One region of the Bradyrhizobium sp. JR4.1 genome, then DNA from elsewhere that is predicted to be linked to it. Evidence: riboswitches for the same ligand, from Rfam matches in the RefSeq annotation. Region 1 holds a riboswitch; the other holds the start of a gene.

Region 1 (10,264 bases):
CGACGCGCGAGGCGATCGGCACCTCGGTGGTGTCGGCGTGCCAGGAGCGCCAGTCCGGGCCGTGCAGCTCCACGGTCCAGTGCAGCCCCTGCCCGGCCACGCGCTGTACGCTCGGATGTTTCTGCGCGATGGCGAGCAGGCGGCGGGCGAACAGCTTTTCGACGCCCTTCACGTGCTCCAGAATCTTCTCTTCACTGACGACCTTCAGATAGGCGCTGACGGCGGCCATGCTGATGGGATGCCCACGCAACGTGCCGTAGTTCTGCCAGCTCGTGCCCTTGAGCCTTTCGACGATATCTTTCGACACTACGACCGCGGCAACCGCCGCCGCACCGCCACCGAGCGATTTTCCGAGCGTCACGATATCAGGACGGCTCTCGGCGCCTTGGAAGGCGAACCAGCGCCCAGCGCGGCCGGTGCCGGTCACCACTTCGTCGGCGATCCAGTAGGAGCCAGCCTGCCGCGCGCAACGCGCCACCTCGTCCTGATAGGCGCCGTCGTAATAGATGCCGCCCTGCGTGTAGTCGATGATCGTCGCTGCGGTGTCCGAAAGCAGGCGCGTGGCATCGGCCAGATATTCGCGTGGGGGAACATTGTTGGCGGGCGCACCATAGATCGCGCCATCCGGCGCCGGCAATATCCGCACCGGCGCCATCGGCGCCGGCAGCTTCGAGCCGCCTGAGTGCACCGCGAGGCCGCCATGCCATTGCGGCTGCACGGTCATACTGCGCGACAGGCCTGTAATGCCGTGATAGGCGCGTTCGCGCGTTGCCAGCGCGGACCGCTGCGTCAGCGCCTGGCAAAGTGACAGCGCCATGTCGTTGGCCTCGCTGCCGCTGATGCAGAAGCGCACCGCACCGACCCAATCCTCTTCGCCCTTGAAGGCGATGGCCATCAAATCGTCAGCGGCCTGCTCGCGGCCGACCCAGGTCCACCCCTCGTTCACGACGGGCGTATCCGCCGCGCGGCGGATCGCCTCCACCATCGCGGGATGACGATGTCCGAGACCGCCGCCGGTGTTGCTGCCGTCGATGAGCTTGCGACCATCCGACAGATGAAAATAGACGCCCTCGCCGCCGACCACGGCCATGGGCGCGCTGTCGCCGGCATTCAGCCCGGTTCGCAACAATCTGCTCATTGCAATCCCTTCATTCCGCAGCCTCGGCGCCGTAGCCACCGCCGCCGCAGGTCTCGATGTTGACGAGATCGCCTTGCTGCAGCACCAGGTTCGACTTGCCGTCGATCGCGACGTTCGCGCCCTGCCGGATCAGCGAGATGCGGCAGGGCTTGCCGGGTTCGCCGCCCTGCATGCCGAACGGCGCGATCACCATGCGCTCGATGCAGGTGGTCAGATGCATCGACGGCGCCAGGATACGATAGGTGCGCACGACTCCGTCTCCGCCGCGATGGGCGCCCGCGCCGCCGGAATGCCTGCGAATGGCCTGCTGCTCGACTTGGATCGCGTAATTCGCCTCGATCACCTCGACCGGCGTATTCGAGGTGTTGGACAGATGCACCCGCGTCGCTGAGATGCCGTCCCGATCATGCCGCGCGCCCTCGCCACCGCCGTGGACCTCGTAAAGCATCTTCCATGAACCGTTTTGCCGCGGTTCGGCAAAAAACAGGACGCCCGCCGTGGTCGCCCCGCCGGCCGACAGACGCTCGGGAATGGTATCCTGCATCGCGCGGAAGATCGCATCGACGATGCGCATCGAGGTCTCGTGGTTGCCGGCCGCAACCGAGGCATTCCACCCCGGCTCCAGGATCGAGCCCGGGCGCGTGATGATGGTCAGCGGCCGCAACGCGCCCGCGTTCTGGTTCATGTCGCGCCCGCTCATGATGCGCGCGGCATAGGCTACCGCCGAGCGCGCCATGAACGGCGTGGTGTTGCAGAAATTCGAGACGCGGTCGCAGCTTCCCGAGAGATCGAAGGTCGCTTCGTCGCCTGCAATGGTGATCTTGACATGAATGCGCGCTGGCGCGGCGTTGACGCCGCCGTCGTCCAGATAATCCTCGCCCTCGTAGACGCCATCCGGCAGATCGCGCAACGCCTCGCGCATCTCGATTTCGGAGAGATCGTGCAGGCGCGCCTGCGCCGCCGTGAAGACTGCCTTGCCGTGCTCGCGGCAAAGCTCGAAGATGCGCTTCTCGCCGGCTTTCGTTGCGGCGATCTGGGCGAGAAGATCGCCCTCGCAGGATTCGGGATCGCGAACATTGGCCTTGAGCAGCTGCACGATCGGCGTATTGACGCCCGCTGCCGTGGCGATCAGAACCGGCGGAATGCGCATCGCCTCCTGGAAGGTGTCGATCGCTTTCGCAAAATAGCTGCCGGGCCAGGTGCCGCCGATATCGGGCCAATGCGCGAGGCTGACCGCGAACGCCACGATCTCGCCGTCGACGAAGACGGGGCGCACGACCTTGACGTCGTTGAGATGATTGCCGCCGAGCGGGCCGACATTGTAGATCAGTGCATCGCCTTCGTTCAGGCTGTCCCGCGGCACCACCTTCAACAATTCGAGAACCGTATAGGCCATCGCGCCGAGATGGATCGGGATGTCGCGGCCCTGCCCGACCAGGTCGCCCCGGCCGTCCGTGATCGCCGACGACAGGTCGCCGGCCTCGCGCAGCAGCGGCGAGCGCGCCGAGCGCGTCATCACCAGGCTCATCTCCTCGGCCGCGGCCGAGAGCCCGTGCCTGATGACCTCGACGACGAACGGATCGATCTTCATGGGGCCACCCGCGTCAGGAACAGATTGCCTGAAACGTCGGGCCGCGCCTGCCAGCCGGGCGGGACCACCACGGTCGACCATGCGTCTTCAATGATGGCCGGACCGCTGACAATCTCGGTCAACGAGGCGCGGTCGATGATGCTTGTTGCGATGTCGTGAAAGCCGTCGAACGAGCAGATGCGCTCGCCGGTGGAGACCGCCCTCACCGCGACGGACGGCCGGCTCACGACGGTGCGCGACGGACGGCGCGCCTGCACCCGCACGGATTCGATGACGCAGCTCTCGCCGGTCGCATAGCCGAACAGCTCGTGGTGCCGGGCCAGAAAATCCTTCTTCAGCGTGATGACGTCGAGCGGTCGCGCAAACGGAACCGGAATGGCGTCGTTCTGCGCGGCGTAGCGCATCAAGGCCACCAGCTCGACCTGAATCTCGGTCGCGGCCACGCCGTTGGCGACGAGCGGCGCCGAAGCATCGTCAATCAGCACCCCGATCCGTTCCGACACGCGGGCGAGGTCGATGCCGTCAAGCGCAGCACGCAAGGTTTGCTGCTGGAGGAAGCTGAAATCGGCAGTGAGACAGCCCAGCGCCGAAAAAGCACTTGATGCACTGGGAACGACGACCTCGGCAATTCCGTAGAGATCGGCAAGCCCCGCGGCGTGCATCGGGCCACCACCGCCAAAGGCGAGCAGCGTGCAGTCGCGTCCGTCGATGCCGCGCTCGACCGTGACGCGGCGGAGCGCACGCGCCATTGTCGCGTTCGCGACCTTGATGATGCCGAGCGCGGTTTCGGTCAGGCTCAGCCCCAAAGCGCGCGCGATCGGCGCGATGACACCATTGGCTGCCCGGATGTCGATTCCGATCCGGTCGCCGAGTTTGGTTTCGGGATTGAGATAGCCGAGCACGGCGTTGGCGTCGGTGATGGTCGGCTCGGTACCGCCGCGGCCGTAGCAAGCCGGTCCAGGCTCTGAGCCGGCGCTTTCCGGTCCGACGGTCAGGCCGCCGGGACCATTGCGCACGATCGAGCCGCCGCCCGCGCCGATCGAGTGAACCGCAAGCATCGGCTGGCGCAGCGGCTTGTCGCCGAGCATGCGGCCGTCTGTCATCTCGGCCTGGCCGTCGACGATCAGGCACACGTCGGTCGTGGTGCCGCCCATGTCGAACGTCAGCATCCGCGATGTGCCGAGCTGGCGCGCGATGCTGACGGATGCGGAGACGCCGGCCGCCGGGCCCGACATCGCCATCACCAGCGGCCGCCGCTTCACGGCGGAGATCGGGACCATGGCGCCGGCCGAATGAAACACCTGCAGGCCGGGACCGATCGGCAGTCGCAGTTCCAGTTCGCTGAGATACTCCACCGCGATCGGCATGGCGGCCGCGTTGAACACGGTCGCCGAGGTCCGCTCGTATTCGCGCGCCTCGGGATTGACCTCGTGCGACAGCGAGACGTGGGCAACGACGCCCTTGAGCCGCTCGCCGAGCATTTTCTCGTGGACAGGATTGGCATAGGCGTGAAGCAGTGCGACCGCGACGCTCTGCACGCCGGTCCCCTTCAGCCAGGCCACCAGGCGCTCGATCTCCGCTTCATCCAACGCCTTCAGCACCTTTCCCTCGTGATCGAGGCGCTCGGCAAGCCCAAAACATCGTTCCGGCGGCACGAGCGGCGACGATTTCGGCGGAATGTCGAGACGGTAGAGATCGCGGCGGCGGTAGCGCGCGATCTCCAGCACGTCGGAAAAGCCTTCGGTCGCCACCAGCGCCACTTTCGGCAAACGTCCTTCGACGATGGCATTGGTTACGCGCGTGGTGCCGTGGACGAAGCGCTTGACCTCGCTCTTGCGCAGGCCCACCGCCTCGATTGCCTCCAGCATCGCCTGAACCGGAGCTTGAGGTCGCGACGGCACTTTCGCGATCCGCGCCTCCGCGGGGGAGTGCCGGATCGCGATGATGTCGGTGAAGGTGCCACCGATATCGGTGCCGACCTCCCAGTGATTTTCGTCAGTGTTCATGCGTGGGTCAGCTGCGGACGACGTTCGAACCGGACGCCGGGTGCTTCCCGTCCTTCGCGAGGTTCAATCGCAAACCGAGAGCGCTCATCGTCATCCCCTGTCATGCCACTGCTTGCGAGCGTGCGACAGAGCGATGGGCTTCGGATAGGGCCAGCGTTGTCGCAACGCACAGGACCAGCACGCAACCGGCGCTGCCCGCCGAGGCACATTTTAGTGCAGCGCTGCCCGCAGGGAGTGCACATCGGTGTGGATCGTTCCACGCGCGCTAAGTGCAGCGCACCACGAGTTTTCCCGGACGAAACGGCACATCCGCTGCACTGCAATCCACTCGCCGCGGACGCACTGTCTAATTTGCAGGCGATCGATCGGCGCTACGGACCATACGATTGCTTATGAGCTATGCATGGCAGTCGGCTCAGCCTCTCTTTATTGTACGATCAGTAAGCGGTCGTTTTGCCCACTCAACGCCTCGCGACCAGGCGACGCGAGCCGATGACGATGCCCGTGATGGAGAACAGAAAGCCGAGGGCGCAGAGCCCGACGACCAAGCCGTCGCGCAGCAACGGATGCGCGACCAGGACCGGAAAGTCCAACGTGTGCAGCGCGCCGTAGAACCAGCGATAAGCCCGCCGCGACGAATCCAGCCTTTGCAGCAAATTGCCGTCGGCGCCGTCGATGTCGAACCAGAGGTCGCCGCAGGAGGAGCGGTAGACCGGGGCACCAGGGACGGTGGACTGCGCGGGATAGTTGTCGTTGTCGGCAAGTATCGACGGTGCGCCGCAGCCGGCTGCGAGGCGCGCGGTCAGCCCCTGGACCTCGTGGACATCCAGAGATCCCGTTGGTCCGTCGCGCGGCGCATCCCCTGCCTTGATCAAGGTCTGAGCGGCAACGCCCGTGCGATCCCGCCGATAGAGAGTGCCGTTGAAGGCAAACCATTCGATCTCGCGGACCGACGGCGATACGGGCTGGCGATCGAGCGATCGGGCCGCCGTCCAGTTCGGTGGGGCGTTCATCACGCTGGATTCAGCCGAGGTCAATTGCCCACGCGAGAACAGCCGTCCGTGATCCATGGAGAGCCAGCCACTGAAAATCCAGCTCAGCACGAAGACCATCGCCGCGAGGCCGATGAGATGATGCAGCGCATGCCAGCCACGATAGGGCGACCCGATCAGACCGCTTTGAGGTTTGATCCGCGCAAGCCCGAGCACAGCGCCAAGCAAAGCTGCGATCAGGGCCAGCAGCGACAAGGTCCAGACCACGCGATCCCACAGCGACCAGTTGCTTCGCAGAACTGTCGGATAGATCCAGTGCAGCACACTTCCGGCGAGATTCCATCCGCGCTCGCTGCGCGTCGTATCCAGAACGATTTCGCCGGTGAGCGAGGAGACATAGAGCTCCGTTCCGGCGGCGTCGCCCAGGGCAACCCGAAACAGGGGCCGATGGCGGTCAAAGCCGTTCGGCACGCTCCATTGGTCATAGTCCGAGCGCGCAACGATCGCGGCACGCGCGGCATCCAGCCCACGGCTGCGTGCGTGGTCTCGCGCGATGGCCAGCGCGACCTCGGAAGACGCGACCGAGGCGCCGACCCCGCCGGAGGCGCGGACTGCGCCCGCGCGCGACGGCCCCGCGACGACATAGACCGGTCCATCACTGCGCTGGATCAGGCGAACGCGCGTCGCATCCGCAATCCCGCTCGCGGCAACGGCATCGGCGACCGCAAGCCCCGTCTCCGCGCTAGCCAACGGCACGAGCCCGGCAAAGCGTTCCGCTTCCGTCAGGGACGGAAACGGAACGAAGTGCATCACGATTCCCGTCGCGAACCACATCGCGAACAGCAGGCAGAACGCGATCCCGAGCCATCGATGCAGCAGGACGATCGCGCGCATCATCGATCAGCGTCCTACCATTTGAACGCGGCCGAGATCTCGTAGGTGCGCGGCGCGCCCAGCAGGATCTGGTCGGGATAGAATGGATCGCCCCAGATCGCGTAACGCTTGTCGGCGATGTTGCGCACCCGGAAGGTCAGGCGGGCCTGCTCGACGGCGTTGAACACGGTCTTGGGGATGTCGACGAAAGCGTAGACGTCCGCAACAGTGTAGGCTTTCAGCGTCACGGTGTTGGCATCGGTGTTGTAGCGGTCGCCGACATGGCGGCCGGTGATACCGAACTCGACCGCCCAGGGCGTGAAGAACCGGTATGACGCGCCGGCATTGGCGACGACGCGTGGCACGTTCGGCGGCGTGTTGCCGGAGAACGAGCCGCCGACAAAATTGTAGTCGGCGTAGCGCGCATCGACATAGGCGATGTTGCCCCAGAGACGCAGAGGCTCGATCGGACGCACCGAGGCGGCCAGCTCGACGCCCTTCGACTCCTGCCGTCCGGCCAGGTTGAGCTGCATGCCGCCTGCCGCGGCATAGACGTTCTTGCGCAGGATGTCGTAGGCCGAGAACGACCACTCCGCCCGGTTGTCCCAGAACAGGTGCTTGACACCAGTCTCGTAGGTGCGCGCGGTGGTCAGGTTGAGCGGATCGGTCGGATTGAGCAGGAAGATGTTGTTGGCCGCGATGTCGGCGCCGGTCGCATATTGGCTGAAGAAGGTCAGGCCCGGAACCGCTTCCCACGTGTAGCCGATACGGCCCGTGGTCGGCGCCCAGGATTGCGAGAACGGGAAGTTCGCCTTCTCCAGACCGAACTTGTCGGTCGAATTACGGTCGAGCCCGATATGCTCGACGCGCAGGCCGCCAACCAGCGCGAAGCTGCGCGTGAGCTTCAGCCGGTCCTCGAATGACAGCGCCTCATTATCGATGCGCGCAGTCTGCTGCTGAATAGTGAGCAGGCCGTAGTAGCCGCGAGGCGGATCGACCAGCGGAACGGAATCGCCAGGGAAATTTGCGGCGCCCGGCCTCACGAAATCAAGGTAGCTTGAGGACAGCGTCGTGACCAAACGGTTGTCAAGGCCGGCGATATTCGCATCCCAGATCAAGTCGGTGACGTTGCCGACCAAGCGTTGGCTGTGCGCGACGTAGAAACGCTCGCGATCCACCATGTTGGTACCGGAATTGAACGCCTCGACCTCATTGTTGAACCACGTGCGCTCCGCGCCGTAGCCATAGGCCTGACTCTTCAGCGTCAGGTCTGGCGCGAGCTTCAGCTCGAAACCGCCGCGCAACCAGACCTCCTGCGCGACGTTCCTGTTGTCGAGGACGTTGTAGTTGGTGTTGAAGGTGCGGTCATCGATCGTGACCGCACCGAGATTGGTTTTGTTGTAGTTCGAGATGTAATTGCCGGACACGATCCCCGTCGTCGCATGCGAGCCGCTGAAGGCAATCGGCACCAGCGGCGCGCCCCAATAGGCTTTCGAGCGATCCTCGCGGTACTCGATCGCGCCCCAGACCTTGAGGCTATCGGAGATGCGATAGTTGAGCTGGCCCGACACATCGAGCGTCTTCGTGTTGGTGTCGTCGGCAAAGCCGTTGAGCGAGGAACGGCTGACGTCGAAACGGTAGTCCAGCCCCTGCACATTGGTGCTGCCGCCCGAGCCGTAATGCGCGCGGAACGAGTTCAGCGAATCCCAGGAGAAATCCGCCTCGTTCCGGATCGGACCGGTGTGCGGCTGCTTGGTGACGAAGTTGATCGCGCCGCCGGCGGCGCCCTCGCCCGACATCAGTGACGCCGGACCCTTCAGGAATTCGACAGCTTCCAGATTGGCCGTGTCGGTGATCCGCGAGGTCATGTTCTGCGGACCGATCTTGATGCCGTTGTAGAGCGTGTTGATTTGGCTGTTGGTGAAACCGCGCATCGAGAAAGCCGAAGGCTCGGCCGGATTGTCGCCGGCTGTGACGCCAACCGCTCCCTGCGCGACGTCGGACACGGTGCGGTAGCCCTGCTCGCGCATGGTTGCGGCCGAGATCACCTCCACGGTCGCGGGCGTTTCGCGCACGGTCAGGCCGAGGCGAGAGGCGCTTTCGGCGACTGCATTGGTGTTGAGCGGCGTCTGTGCTGCCGCGGTCGGCACGACGGGCTTGGGCGCTACAGATGCAGCCGCCGGCCGGCGCGCAGCTGCGCGGCGTGGGCCCTGCGCTTCTCGGCCGGCCGGCCTGGCCTGCTTGCGGGATTGGGCCGGCGTCACCTCGACCGGCGGCAGAGGTTCGCGGGCCTGCTGCGCCAGTGCGCCGGGAGGATCAAGCGCGGCAAGGGATGTGAGCGCGGCGGATGCGAGCAGGAACGCACGCGGTCGTACAATGCGAACAGGAGACACGGTCTTGGACCTCGGTATGACGTCAGTGGCACGTCACAGCGAACCAAGGTCCCATCTTCCGGCTTATAAGCCTTCCGATGAAGCCGAATGTCTGTACTCCCCGACCGACATCTTCGCGTGTGACCACGGCTGACGGCAGGTCTCCTGGCTCGCGGGTCACTACCTTGCGTCGCCTTCCCGGGACCGAGATACCCAGTGGCTCGTGACGCAAGATTCGCCGCTTACAGTTGCGGGGGCAGCCACGGCATTGGGGACAATGTCCCCGCACCGCATTCCCTTTTCATCCCCTCTCGGGGAAACCGTCGCGAGCATCTAGGATTACGATCAAGACAGAGTCAATGTGCCAGTTGCGGCGTTATTGCCACAACGACAACTTCCTCGGAGATAAGCATGGAAGGCGAGACCTTCCTCTGGCTGATACGGCACGCGCCCGTCGATGGCGTCACGGGGACGATCCATGCGGCCGACGCACCGGCCGATCTCGGCGATCGCGCGCAGCTGGGGGCGCTGCGGCAGCGTCTGGCGCAGGACGCCGCGAGCTATGCGAGCCCGTCGCGTCGCACGGTCGAAACGGCCCACGCGCTGGGGCTCGAGCCGCTGCAGCTGGACGAATTCAGCGAGCAGAATTTTGGCGACTGGACCGGTCGTCGGCATGACGAGCTCGCCGCGACTGGTGGCGAGGCCTATGCACGGTTCTGGAGCGATCCGGCGCGCGCACGGCCGCCGGGCGGCGAAAGCTTTGAGGATCAGGTCGCGCGGGTGCGGCTGGGTTTGTCGAAGATCAGCAGCGGGGCCGCAACGCTCGTCGTGCATTCCGGCACGATCCGTGCGGCGCTGTGCATCGCGCTGGATCTGACGCCAAAAGCGGCCCTGCGCTTTGTGATCGATCCGCTGTCGCTGACTCGGATCGACCGGCTCTCGACCGGCTGGCGCATCGTCTCGGTCAATCAGCGGACGATTTGATCAGGCCGGACGATCAGGCACATTGGCCTGCGCAAAGGTCGCCATCCCGTTGTGGAGCGCACAGGCCGACCGCACCAGCGGCAGCGCGATGGCCGCCCCCGATCCTTCGCCGAGCCTGAGATCGAGGCTGATCAGCGGCTGCACATTCAGCGCGCGAAGCACCAGCCGATGCCCCTGCTCGGCGGACTGATGCGATGCCAGCAGGAACGGCTGGCACGAGGGATTCAACCGCGCCGCAGCAAGTGCCGCGACCGATACGATGAAGCCGTCGATCAACACGGGGATGCGGCCCTGTGCAGCCGCGATAA
Region 2 (10,264 bases), on a different contig from region 1:
GGTGTTCCCGCAGGCTGCGTGCTGACGGTCTCGCAAGTTTTGCAGCAGCCACAGTTGCTCGATCGCCGGTTCGTCGAGGCGCTGGTGCCGGAAGAGGCTGGTGCGCGGCCGTTACGAATCACGCGGCCAGGCTTCCGGCTGAATGAGGAGTTTCCGGTGCCTTCACCAGCTCCAGCACTCGGCGCCGACACTGAGAAATGGCTGAAGCGGCTCGGCTATTCGCATGCAGATGTTGAGAGGCTGGTGTCGAGCCGCGCGGTCGGCACGCCACATCAGGGCGAGACCGATCTTCCGGCAGCTCGCGTGGCCACGAACGGAACGGCATCATGACGCCCAACGGCTTGTAGCGGTTGGCGATCGGCAGGTTGAATGGATGGAGCCGGAAATGAGCGAACAAGAATTGCGACAGCAAGCCGCCCATTGGTGGCGAACCTCGATCTGCGATATCGTGCCCGGTCGCATCGCCTATCGGGGCTATCCGATCGAACAGTTAATCGGCCGGATTTCCTTTCCCGCCATGATTTGGCTGATGTTGCGCGGCGATCTGCCGACGCCCGCGCAGGAGCATTTGCTACAAGCTGCGCTGGTCGCGTCCATCGACCATGGTCCGCACGCGCCCTCCATCGCGATCGCGCAAATGGCGGTGAGCTGCGGCCTGCCCCTGAACGGTGCAATCGCCTCCGCAATCAATACGCTCGATGACGTACATGGCGGAGCAGGAGAGCAGGCAATCGAACTGTACGAAGATGTGTTGCGACGGCGCGATGGGCTGGAGATCGGCGAGGCCGCTTCCGCCGCGATCGACCATTTCACCGCAAGACGCGGCAAATATCTGCCCGGTTTCGGCCACCGGTTTCATCCGGTCGACCCGCGCGCAGCACCGCTATTGGCGCTGGTGGATGCCGCTGCCGACGAGGGCAGCGTCAGCGGCGATTATGCCAGGGCCGCCCGCGCGATCGAGCGCGCGATGCAGCAGCGCAAGGGCAAACTCATTCCGATGAACATTGATGGCGCCACCGCGGTCATTTACGGCGAGCTGGGCTTTGCGCCTGCGCTGGCGCGCGGGGTCTTCTGCCTGTCGCGTGCGGTTGGAATCCTTGCGCATGCGTGGGAGCAGACCGGGCGCAAGGATCGCAACAAGGGACCGATGCCCAAGCAGTTCGGCTACAAATATGAGGGCCAGCCGCGCCGCACATTGGGAGGCGCGTCATGATGTATCTGGACAAGCCGCCTCAGCTGGTCGAGCCTCGCGAGTTCTCCTCGATGCCGGCGCAATTTCGTCGCCCGGATGTTTCCTGGGACTGGGCTGATGCCAACCGCGGGGGTCATCTAGTGGATGGTTTCATCGAGGGGCCGTCGTTCGACAAGTCCGGAAATCTCTACGTCGTCGATACCCCTTCGGCCGCATTTACCGGATTTCACCAGACGGCGCCTGGTCTCTGATCATCGAATATGACGGCTGGCCGAACGGTTTGAAGATCGCACCGGATGGCCGGCTGCCGGTGGCGGACTACATGAAGGCCTCATGGAACTCGATCCGCAGTGCGGCACGATCCGGCCGTTGCTAGGCCACCGCAATGAGCGCAACCCTCCAACCCGATATCCCCGAAACGGCGCACCCGTTCTAAGCCCGGATAGCTATCCGGAGGCAACGCAACCTCAATCATCTGCCAGCCTCGGCACTTCGCCTCCGAATGTACCGCCTCGAGCAAACGCCGACCGTGGCGAGAGCTTCGGAAGTCGCGACAAATCCATGAATCCTGAAGCACGCCGTAGGCTCCGGCTAACTCTCACGGCCTGTACGGCCGAGATGGTGGCGACCCCTACAATCTGCCCGGTGGCTTGTTGCTCGATGACAAAAATGAACCCCTCTTCGGGATCCTGAATCAGGCACAAGGCCGCCTGCTTCGCGCCTTCAAGGCTGAACTCCGGTCCGGGGCCACCTAGTTCAGAAAGAGCTTTTCGACCACTTCTGCAATCGCGTCCTCAGCTCCTGGCACGCCTTTTGTGCAAAGCCGTGCCCCGTGGGACAGACCTTGCGCTTCATCTCCAACACGAACACCCGTAACGTTAGCCCCTCTTGAGGAAATTCATAGCCAGAAAGATACAGAAACCGCAAATGAGAGCAACTATCAAGCTCGGTAGAGAATGGGACTTCCGCACTCGCTATAAGCAGCAGAGCTGAAGAAAGTGCAAGTTGTCGCCGTAAGAGTGATTGCCGATCGTCACTCACAAGCGAGTCCATCAATTAGATCTCGCACCATGATGATCGCAGCACATAGGGCGCACCGGGTCCGCGCACCCGAAGGTGAGATTCCCGACAACCGCGTGCGTCACTCGTACAAAGTTGCGCGAAGCCGGCCAGGTATCATACGCATGCGCCGACAAAATCGTGTGAACAACACCGCGAAAGATTTTGCACGCTAGTGCACCATCTTAAGCTTACCTCGAAGAATCGAGAGATAATGCCAAGCACAGCTTGTTTGGACCTTCGCTCCTCGTTTAAGGGACCATCACGGAACGGGAGTGGTTGCGATGGGGCATGGGCAGGCCGAACTTGTCGGACGAAAACCTGTAATCTTCGGGCACCGTAAGGTGCGGCCGCGAGCGTGCGTGGCGGGCGGAAAGCGGCATCTGCGCGCCTTTCTTCGGGATGTGCTGGAGGGTATGGGGTTTGTTATCAGCGAATGCGGCACTGCTGACGAGTTGTCGCACGTACTCTGCACGGAGTTCCCTGATCTGATCCTGCTCGGCATTGGCTCGGATCGCATCGAGCCTGGACGATTGCTCGAGATACTCGTACGCGAAGAATTTGCGGGCAAAGTGCTGGCGTTCGGCGCCCGCGAGTCGATCGTCATGACGGCAGTGCAGCAGGTGGGGGGCGAATATGGACTTGCTATGCTGCCGCCGCTGAGGACGCCGTTTGCAGCTGAGACGTTGCGCGATCGGGTCGCCATGCTCTTGCCCAGAGAGCCGGCGCCCCGTCCGGCGGTCCATGTCGGAGAAGCCTTACACGCTGGCTGGCTTGAGCTCTGGTATGAGCCGAAGTTTGACGCGTGTACCCTCAGCCGCCGCGGCGCCGAGGCGCTTGTGCGAATGCGGCACCCGACCTGGGGCGTTGTTCCACCAGCCTATTTCATCCCGGAGCCTCACGATCCGCATTTTAGGGAGTTGTCGCAGTTCGTGATCGACCGCGCCATCAGGGATTGGCACTATCTTCTGGAGCACCAAACTTCGATCGATCTCTCCATCAATCTCCCGGCCGCATTCCTGATTGACCCGCAGGGGGTACGTGATCTCTGTCAGCGCATGCCGTCGCACCCGGATTTCGGCGGCTTGACGATTGAAATCGCGAGCAAGGAGGCCATCCAGAACCTAGATCTCCTGATCGAGGTCGCGCGTGAGGTTCGCTTTCACAACATTGGCCTTGCAATCGACAATGTTGGCACCAATTGGCCGCAGCTCATGGGGGTGGAGAAATTCCCGTTCATGAAGTTGAAAGTAGACCGGAAGTTCATCTCTGGTTGCGGAAATGGGGCCCTGAAGCGAACGGTGTGCCGCCATATCGTTGATCTAGCCAAAGAGTACAGTGTGCGCACTGTCGCCGAAGGTGTGGAGAGCGAGGCCGACCTGATTGCTGTGACCGAACTCGGCTTCGACCTTGCGCAGGGCCATCTGTTCGGAAAGGCCATGCCGCTGAAGCAATTTGCACAATCATCCTTCAGCCCTCCTCCACTTCGTCCAAAATAGTTGCACGACAGGTGGCTAAGCACGGCCAGGCAAAGCGGACCAGCGCTCGTCCGCACTGCTGCGCCTACTGTACCAGGCGTGCTGATAGGCGGTCACTTTGCAAAGCCAGTGTCGCTCCTCCCAGCGCAACTTCATTTCTCTCCGAAGCGCCGACGCGGAGCGTTTTGTAGCACAGACTGTTTTTGGCCAGTCTCAGCCAGTTCCGCGGAGATAACGTTGCAGCCATCAGCGAGGTTTGCAAAAAACCTCCGGTCAGGGCGTGTGACCGAAGGTCTGCCGAGATCCGGCGTAGACGCGTTGGCTCGCGGCTTTTAGTCGCGCCGCCGGTTCGGAATCGTCGAGCCTCGGTTGGTCCCGCGCTGCCGTGACAGACAAACCTGGAAGCGCGCACTGGTTGAGTCGCGACTGGCTCTCGTGCAGGGTCCGAGGGCTCGTATAGCTCGAAATTGAGACGGCCTGTTGCTGTCGCAGATGTAACATGGTCTCAGACCCGGGCAGCACAATTGCGCGAATTGCCCAGCATTGAACGCGTCTGTTTGGCACGGCCCTTGAAGGGGATCGCGAATCGCATCGTTCGCCCAAAGGAGTCGGAAGGTATGGCTTACAAGATCGTCGCTTCGCAATGTACGGTTTGTGGTGCATGTGAGTTCGAGTGTCCCAACGCGGCGATCAGCCTCAAGCGTGACATTTACGTTATCGACGCCAAGAAGTGTACGGAGTGCGAGGGCCATTGCGACACGCCGCAATGCGCGGTCGTCTGTCCGGTGCCTGACACCTGTGTCCCGTCTAAGGCAGCATAGCCAGCCCCGTGTCGAGAAACCTTCATCGCTCGATTTCGCCTCAGATTGTCATAGCCTACCTAGTACGGCTCGCAATGACTTGGGCAACATCGCAGCCAGGCTCGGTAGGTTGGCGCATCGATCCCCGTCCGCATAATGCCGGAAGTCGTGGTCTCCGGATTTCGTTTGATCCGGAGCTAAGAGGGAAGCCGGTGTAATCCCAGCGCTGTCCCCGCAACTGTGAACGGCGAGCCGCTGTCCAACGAAGTCACTGAAGCCATGCGGCTTCGGGAAGGCCGGACAGCAGCGACGACCCGCGAGCCAGGAGACCTGCCTCGACAAGATATCGTCCACGGGCGGGGTGTCCCGGTGGTGCGCCTAGCAGCTGTCGTTCACGCGACATTCGCTGCACGCGTCCGACATGGCCTTTGCCCCCAATCATGGGGTCTAAGTTATGTCTATTCGGTCGCTTCCCGTTGCCACACTGGGGACGTCACGCATCGGCCCACGACGCGAGCTCAAGTTCGCGCTCGAGAGCTACTGGGCGGGAAAGTCCAGCGCAGCCGAGTTCCTCGAGGCGGGAAGTGGACTTCGTGCCGCGAATTGGCACGGCAGAAATCCCGCGGCGCGACCGTCATTCCTTCAAATCACTTCTCGCTCTACGACCATGTGCTCGATACTAGCGTAATGGTCGGTGCCATTCCCGACGTATACGGCTGGACCGACTGTCCTGTGTCGCTCAAGACCATGGCACGTGGCGCTCAGGACGGTGGTCACGCTCAGCATGGGCCTGGCGTAGCCGCGCAGGAGATGACGAAGTGGTTCGATACCAACTACCACTACATGGTGCCGGAATTTCACCAGGATCAAATCTTTAAGTATTCCTCCCGAAAGCCGATCGAGGAGTATGAGGAGGCAAAAAGTCTCGGCTAGCAGACGCGCCCCGTCCTGGTTGGCCCAGTCACTTTCCTGAAGCTCGGCAAAAGCTCAAATCCAGCATTCAATCCGTTGTCGTTGCTTGATCGACTCTTCCCAGTCTATGTCGATGTTCTCCGCGAACTAGCCTCGCGCGGTGCTGAATGGGTTCAGCTCGATGAGCAATCCCTAGTGATGGACCTGGATGAGGCATCTCGGGCGGCTGTCCGCCGGGCCTATGCTCATTTCGCAAAGGCCGTGCCGGCGCTTAAAATCATGCTGGCCACTTATTTCGGGGCTATCGGCGACAATCTTGAAACAACCTTGGCCTTGCCCGTTGCCGGGCTTGATGTGGACCTGGTTCGGGCGCCCGACCAGTTGGACACAATTGTCGCCACAGCTCCTAGAGATCTCGTGGTCTCGCTAGGCGTCGTCGATGGTCGCAACGTGTGGCGCTCCAATCTTCCGCCGCTGCTCCGCCAACTTGCCCCTCTGGTCCAAAACCTGGGTAGGGACCGTGTTCAGGTTGCTCCCTCCTGCTCGCTGCTTCATGTTCCGATCGACATTGAGCTAGAGACCGATCTCGATCCCAATGTGAAGACGTAGCTGGCGTTCTCAGTTCAGAAGATCAAGGAACTTTCGTGCCGATCAGGTGACATATTCCATAGTCATTAACGCTGTACGCGAACCGCAGCCCGACTGTTTCATTTATCCATCGCGTGGATGTGTGCCATCATAACAATCAATTTTACCGCCCTTACGGAATGTCATACGAAAATTGGCGCTTTGGCACGATGCTCGGGAAAGATAATCGAGCGCTGTTGGTGCTTGGGGATGCTGCTGCGCCAAGCAAACGGCGGCTTGAGTTTCAGGGCACGGCACCGAAACCGGTTGCGCGAAGGATCCCAGCTTGAGCAAGGCACTGCCTTGCCAACCGGACAGCGGGCGAGTGGTGGTCAAGTCCTGAGATTTCCCACAGGAGTGGAAGGCAAGAGGCTCCAGATTTCGCGCGGAGCGATCTCCGCTCCTCGTTGTTTGACGGCGAATGCCCTCGCCGTAAATCGATCGCCGGTAGTCCTCCCTACCGACGAAAGCTGGTGCGATTCATAAAGCAGCTCGCTCCGGCGTGACTTTCGCCCGGCCTCCCGAGGAGGCCGGGCGTTTTTTTAGTGCACGAGATCGGTCAGGGTCGTTGCACCGCATCTGGAGCCAACGCATGGGGCCGGTGCGTTAACCTATTTGTCTATAGAAGGCTCTGGTGTGGTGTTCGTACGCGTGGGTGGTATCGGATACTCGATCTTAGGCAGCCGCCGGGTCAGCGAATTTAGAAACGCTACGATATCGTTCTCTTCCTCATCGCTAAGCTTGGCGCCGAGCTGGAATTCACTCATCAGGCAACAGCTTGCTTCAGATTCCAAACCTGACCCGAATGGAAGTAAGGGGCTCGCAAGGCGACGTTCCGCAACGGCGCCGCGCGGAAGACATATTCGTCGGCGGCCGCCTTGGTGACCGCGAACCGGCCCCGTCGGCGTCCGGAAGCACCCTTGGGTCCGGCTTTTTCATCGCGCCGAATGGGAAATAGGCCTGTCCACCGACGTCCATTGTGGCAGGTGGAGCACCCCTTCTCCATAAACAGCGCCAAGCCTGACTTCTCCTGATCGTTGAGAGCATGTGTATTGCCCCCCAGATACTGATCGAATGGGGCCGCAGGCGTAATGAGAGTTGCTTCAAAAGCCTTCGAAGGTGACCCGGTCTCGCTTCGTTCGGGAAAGCGTTTTTGAACAAGTCGACATAGCTTGCCATTGAGTTCAAGGTGTCGAGCACATGATCCGGAGTCGCATTCATTTCGGCACTCGCCTGCACAGGGCCGGTGGCTTGCGCCTTGAGGTCCACGGCGCGTCCGTCCCAGAATTGCGCCGTATTGAACACTGCATTGTAGAGGGTGGGGGCCCGACGTAGGCCGACCTTCCAGCCGTGACCGACGGAGGTCGGACCGGCATCGACTCCGCCGGTGGCGAGATTGTGGCACGTATTGCAGCTGATGATCTCGCTTGCCGATAGCCGCGGATCGAAGAACAGCATCTTGCCAAGCTGAATCTTTTCATGCGTGATTGGATTGTTCTTTACCTCAGGAACGACTGAGGGAATCGGATGGAAGATCTCCTTGGCGGTTCTCATCAGATCATCGTCGGCGTTAGCTCCTGACGACATCAGCAGCCCGATCGCCAAAACAGATGCTTCAGCTAAAGCCGAAGCTCCCGGATCGATTTGTTCATACCCCCGCCTCATCAGTTCTGATTGTTAATCAAGGAAACAGTCGAAAGCGATGCGAGCCCCCGTTCCCTCGACGGGCCGGCGCAGCATGCACCGGATCTTCTGACGCGAGGCTGCATCAAGCTGTGCCTTTCGAGGTGCTCGCTGCCGGCGTTCGTCCACGAAGCTTTCGGCCCATATTTGATTGGCGAGTTCGCTTTGAGCTAGATCACGGCGGTCGTGTTGGTAGATCAGACTAATCTTGCTGGTCGATCTGACAACAACAGGTGTACCGCAAAAGGGTAAGCTGTCCGGTGGCCGCATCGGTGCTCCATCAAGCGATTGGGTGCCCAATACGCTCCCGCAAAGCTGATGTATCCGTCTTACACCGCTGTCGCACTCAGCGCTTACGGTGTTACTGGGCAATAGCAACTGGGATGCCAGTTGCATCTGACATGCAAGCTACTGATTTCGGTGACGAGTCCGGGCGAACAAACAAAGTCGGATGTCCTGGTTTGATGACTACATTCAGTGTCCCAGATGCGACAAGCTCCAGTCCCGGCTGAAACTTTTGTGATGAGATCAAATTGCCAGCTTGCGGGCCGCACGCGGGTTGGCAGGTAATAAGATCTGCGCACGAGACACTGAGCCGAGGCGCCCAGCGCTTGCGTCGCTCACGATTCGCCGAGCCCTGCCGACTAAAGTCTCTCCGACTGATGTCCGGCCGCTCTGGCGCGCCGCCGCCGCAAAATCCCGCTCGTTTGTAACAGACGAGCCCCGAGTCTGAACATGGCCTGTCTTCAATCCCACCTGAAGTTCGCTGGCATGGCAATTGCTGATCTCAAATCTGAAAGGCGCGGTTGCCCAGAGTTGGACGGTGCGACCGTCCGATTACTCCTACTCCCATTCGACACCAGCTTGAATGGGCGGCCTGATACCTGATCTGGCCGGGTGTTGGTTGGAATAAGATAGCTATTCGGCCGACTCGCGGACGAACGGCAGCTTTTGAAATCCTGCGCGTTGATGGCAAAAAAGCTGAATTTCTGCAGAAGGAGTCATCACTTCGTGCTCTTGCGTTGAAAGACTGCGATACAAAGAGAACGTGCTGGGACGAAATCGTGACATCGTGTCCGCAGATTGCCAGGTCGTGAGATCTCATCGGCGTCTTACGACAGGACGTGATTGACCATTGTCCATGGCTGGTTCAAGTTGGATACCGTATCCATGATGGCTTCGATTGACGATCGCTTGAATGAGATCAGATACGTGCGGAATGACATTTGGCGCTGTCGCAGACGGCTTCAAAGCGAGCTAAGTGATCTCGAGCGTAAGATCCTCGAAGAGCGTCTGCTTGAACGTCAGTCTGCCTTTGAACGGCTCCTAGCGACCACGTTTCCTTTTACATTGACACTGAAGCGAAATTCGGGACCTGTGCCGCGGGTCATGGAAGCGGAAATGGCATCCGCCCACAGAACGCCTGCGCCTGCGTCAGGAGCGTAGCGCTCCGACGCCGCGGCTCGTCGCACCCCTCATGGCTGCCGCTGAGCTGAAAGGCATCGGTCCATAGCGTTAGTTCACCGACGTGCTGTCTGCGCGCCGTGAGCGCCGCAGTGAAATGGTTCGGGCACCCATCCAGGGGCCAGGGGAAACCGCTCGCCTCTTTGTGCGACACCGCGGTCGTGGTGAGTGTCCTTCGTCCGACAGAGCGATCGAAGAAGCTTGAATCGGCCGTAGCGTCAGATTGTACAGAGCAGGCGAACGATATTCCAGACCAGGTGCAGCCGAATGATAAGATCCGTTCTCGCTTTTGTGTTATGTTCCGCTATCGAGTTGTTCGGGCCAAGCACGGGCGCGGTTGCGGATACAAGGCGGTACGCGTGCACGATCACCGCCGCCGATCGAGAGCCCGTCGGAGTTCGCAATGAGCGGGTCGTTCTCACGGTTCAATATGGCTGTCGGATCACGGATGGCAGCGACCCGGGGATTACAGCGGTGTCGGTTAGCGAGTGGGCTGCTGACAAGGGAACATACTTGGCGTCCCTGGAATTTCACGGCGCGCCGGAGGGAGTTGCAATTGGGCAACTCTCCGAGGCGACCGGCTTCTCTAGCTTAGAAGGCGAGCAAGGAATCGCGGTCGCAGCTTCCGGTACAGCAGTATTCAACTTCGCGTCTGGCTCATTGGCAGCCCTTTCAGGGAAGACCCTTAAATTTACGACCAAACTCACTGGCCTGCGTAGCTTCGAGTTGGAGTTCACAGATTGGCCAGAAACTCTTCTATGGAAGTGACCCGTGTCTTACACTGATTTCAGCAGGCGCTCGGACGCACGAATTACTGTCAATACTCTTAGCCTCACACAATACGTGCTCCCCGCCTGTGTGCCGTCCTCCAAGACGAGCAAACCCCACAACAAATTAAGCTAAATCTCCGAAGGCACTCGAGCCCGGTAGAGCGTTCAAATTGACCTTCACCCGAGCCGATCAGCAGCTCTTTAGAGCGCTGATCAGCATCAGGGACGAACTAGCCTCGCAGAAGGGGCATCTCTTCGACAGCGCCTGCGCGACACCGA

Evidence for each region. A riboswitch is a leader RNA that binds a small molecule or an ion and turns the genes downstream of it on or off. The one in region 1 is predicted to bind cobalamin.
Region 2: it holds a riboswitch for cobalamin, as region 1 does, so the genes downstream of both, ABIB90_RS35770 (5-methyltetrahydropteroyltriglutamate--homocysteine S-methyltransferase) here and ABIB90_RS20605 (TonB-dependent receptor) in region 1, are expected to answer to the same signal.

What each region holds. Positions count from the first base shown of each region.
Region 1 covers NZ_JBEPRY010000010.1:49,211-59,474, forward strand. The annotation lists gene ABIB90_RS20585 (class-III pyridoxal-phosphate-dependent aminotransferase) at 1-1,138, opposite strand, end outside; gene ABIB90_RS20590 (hydantoinase B/oxoprolinase family protein) at 1,149-2,729, opposite strand; gene ABIB90_RS20595 (hydantoinase/oxoprolinase family protein) at 2,726-4,735, opposite strand; gene ABIB90_RS20600 (PepSY domain-containing protein) at 5,197-6,624, opposite strand; gene ABIB90_RS20605 (TonB-dependent receptor) at 6,636-8,993, opposite strand; cobalamin riboswitch at 9,111-9,312, opposite strand; gene ABIB90_RS20610 (histidine phosphatase family protein) at 9,384-9,956, shown strand; gene cobT (nicotinate-nucleotide--dimethylbenzimidazole phosphoribosyltransferase) at 9,957-10,264, opposite strand, start outside.
Region 2 covers NZ_JBEPRY010000029.1:55,776-66,039, reverse strand. The annotation lists gene ABIB90_RS35800 (CaiB/BaiF CoA transferase family protein) at 1-330, shown strand, start outside; gene ABIB90_RS35795 (citryl-CoA lyase) at 386-1,213, shown strand; gene ABIB90_RS35790 (hypothetical protein) at 1,210-1,443, shown strand; gene ABIB90_RS35780 (EAL domain-containing response regulator) at 2,536-3,750, shown strand; gene ABIB90_RS35775 (4Fe-4S binding protein) at 4,347-4,550, shown strand; cobalamin riboswitch at 4,682-4,881, shown strand; partial or broken gene ABIB90_RS35770 (5-methyltetrahydropteroyltriglutamate--homocysteine S-methyltransferase) at 4,984-6,047, shown strand; partial or broken gene ABIB90_RS35765 (cytochrome-c peroxidase) at 6,680-7,733, opposite strand.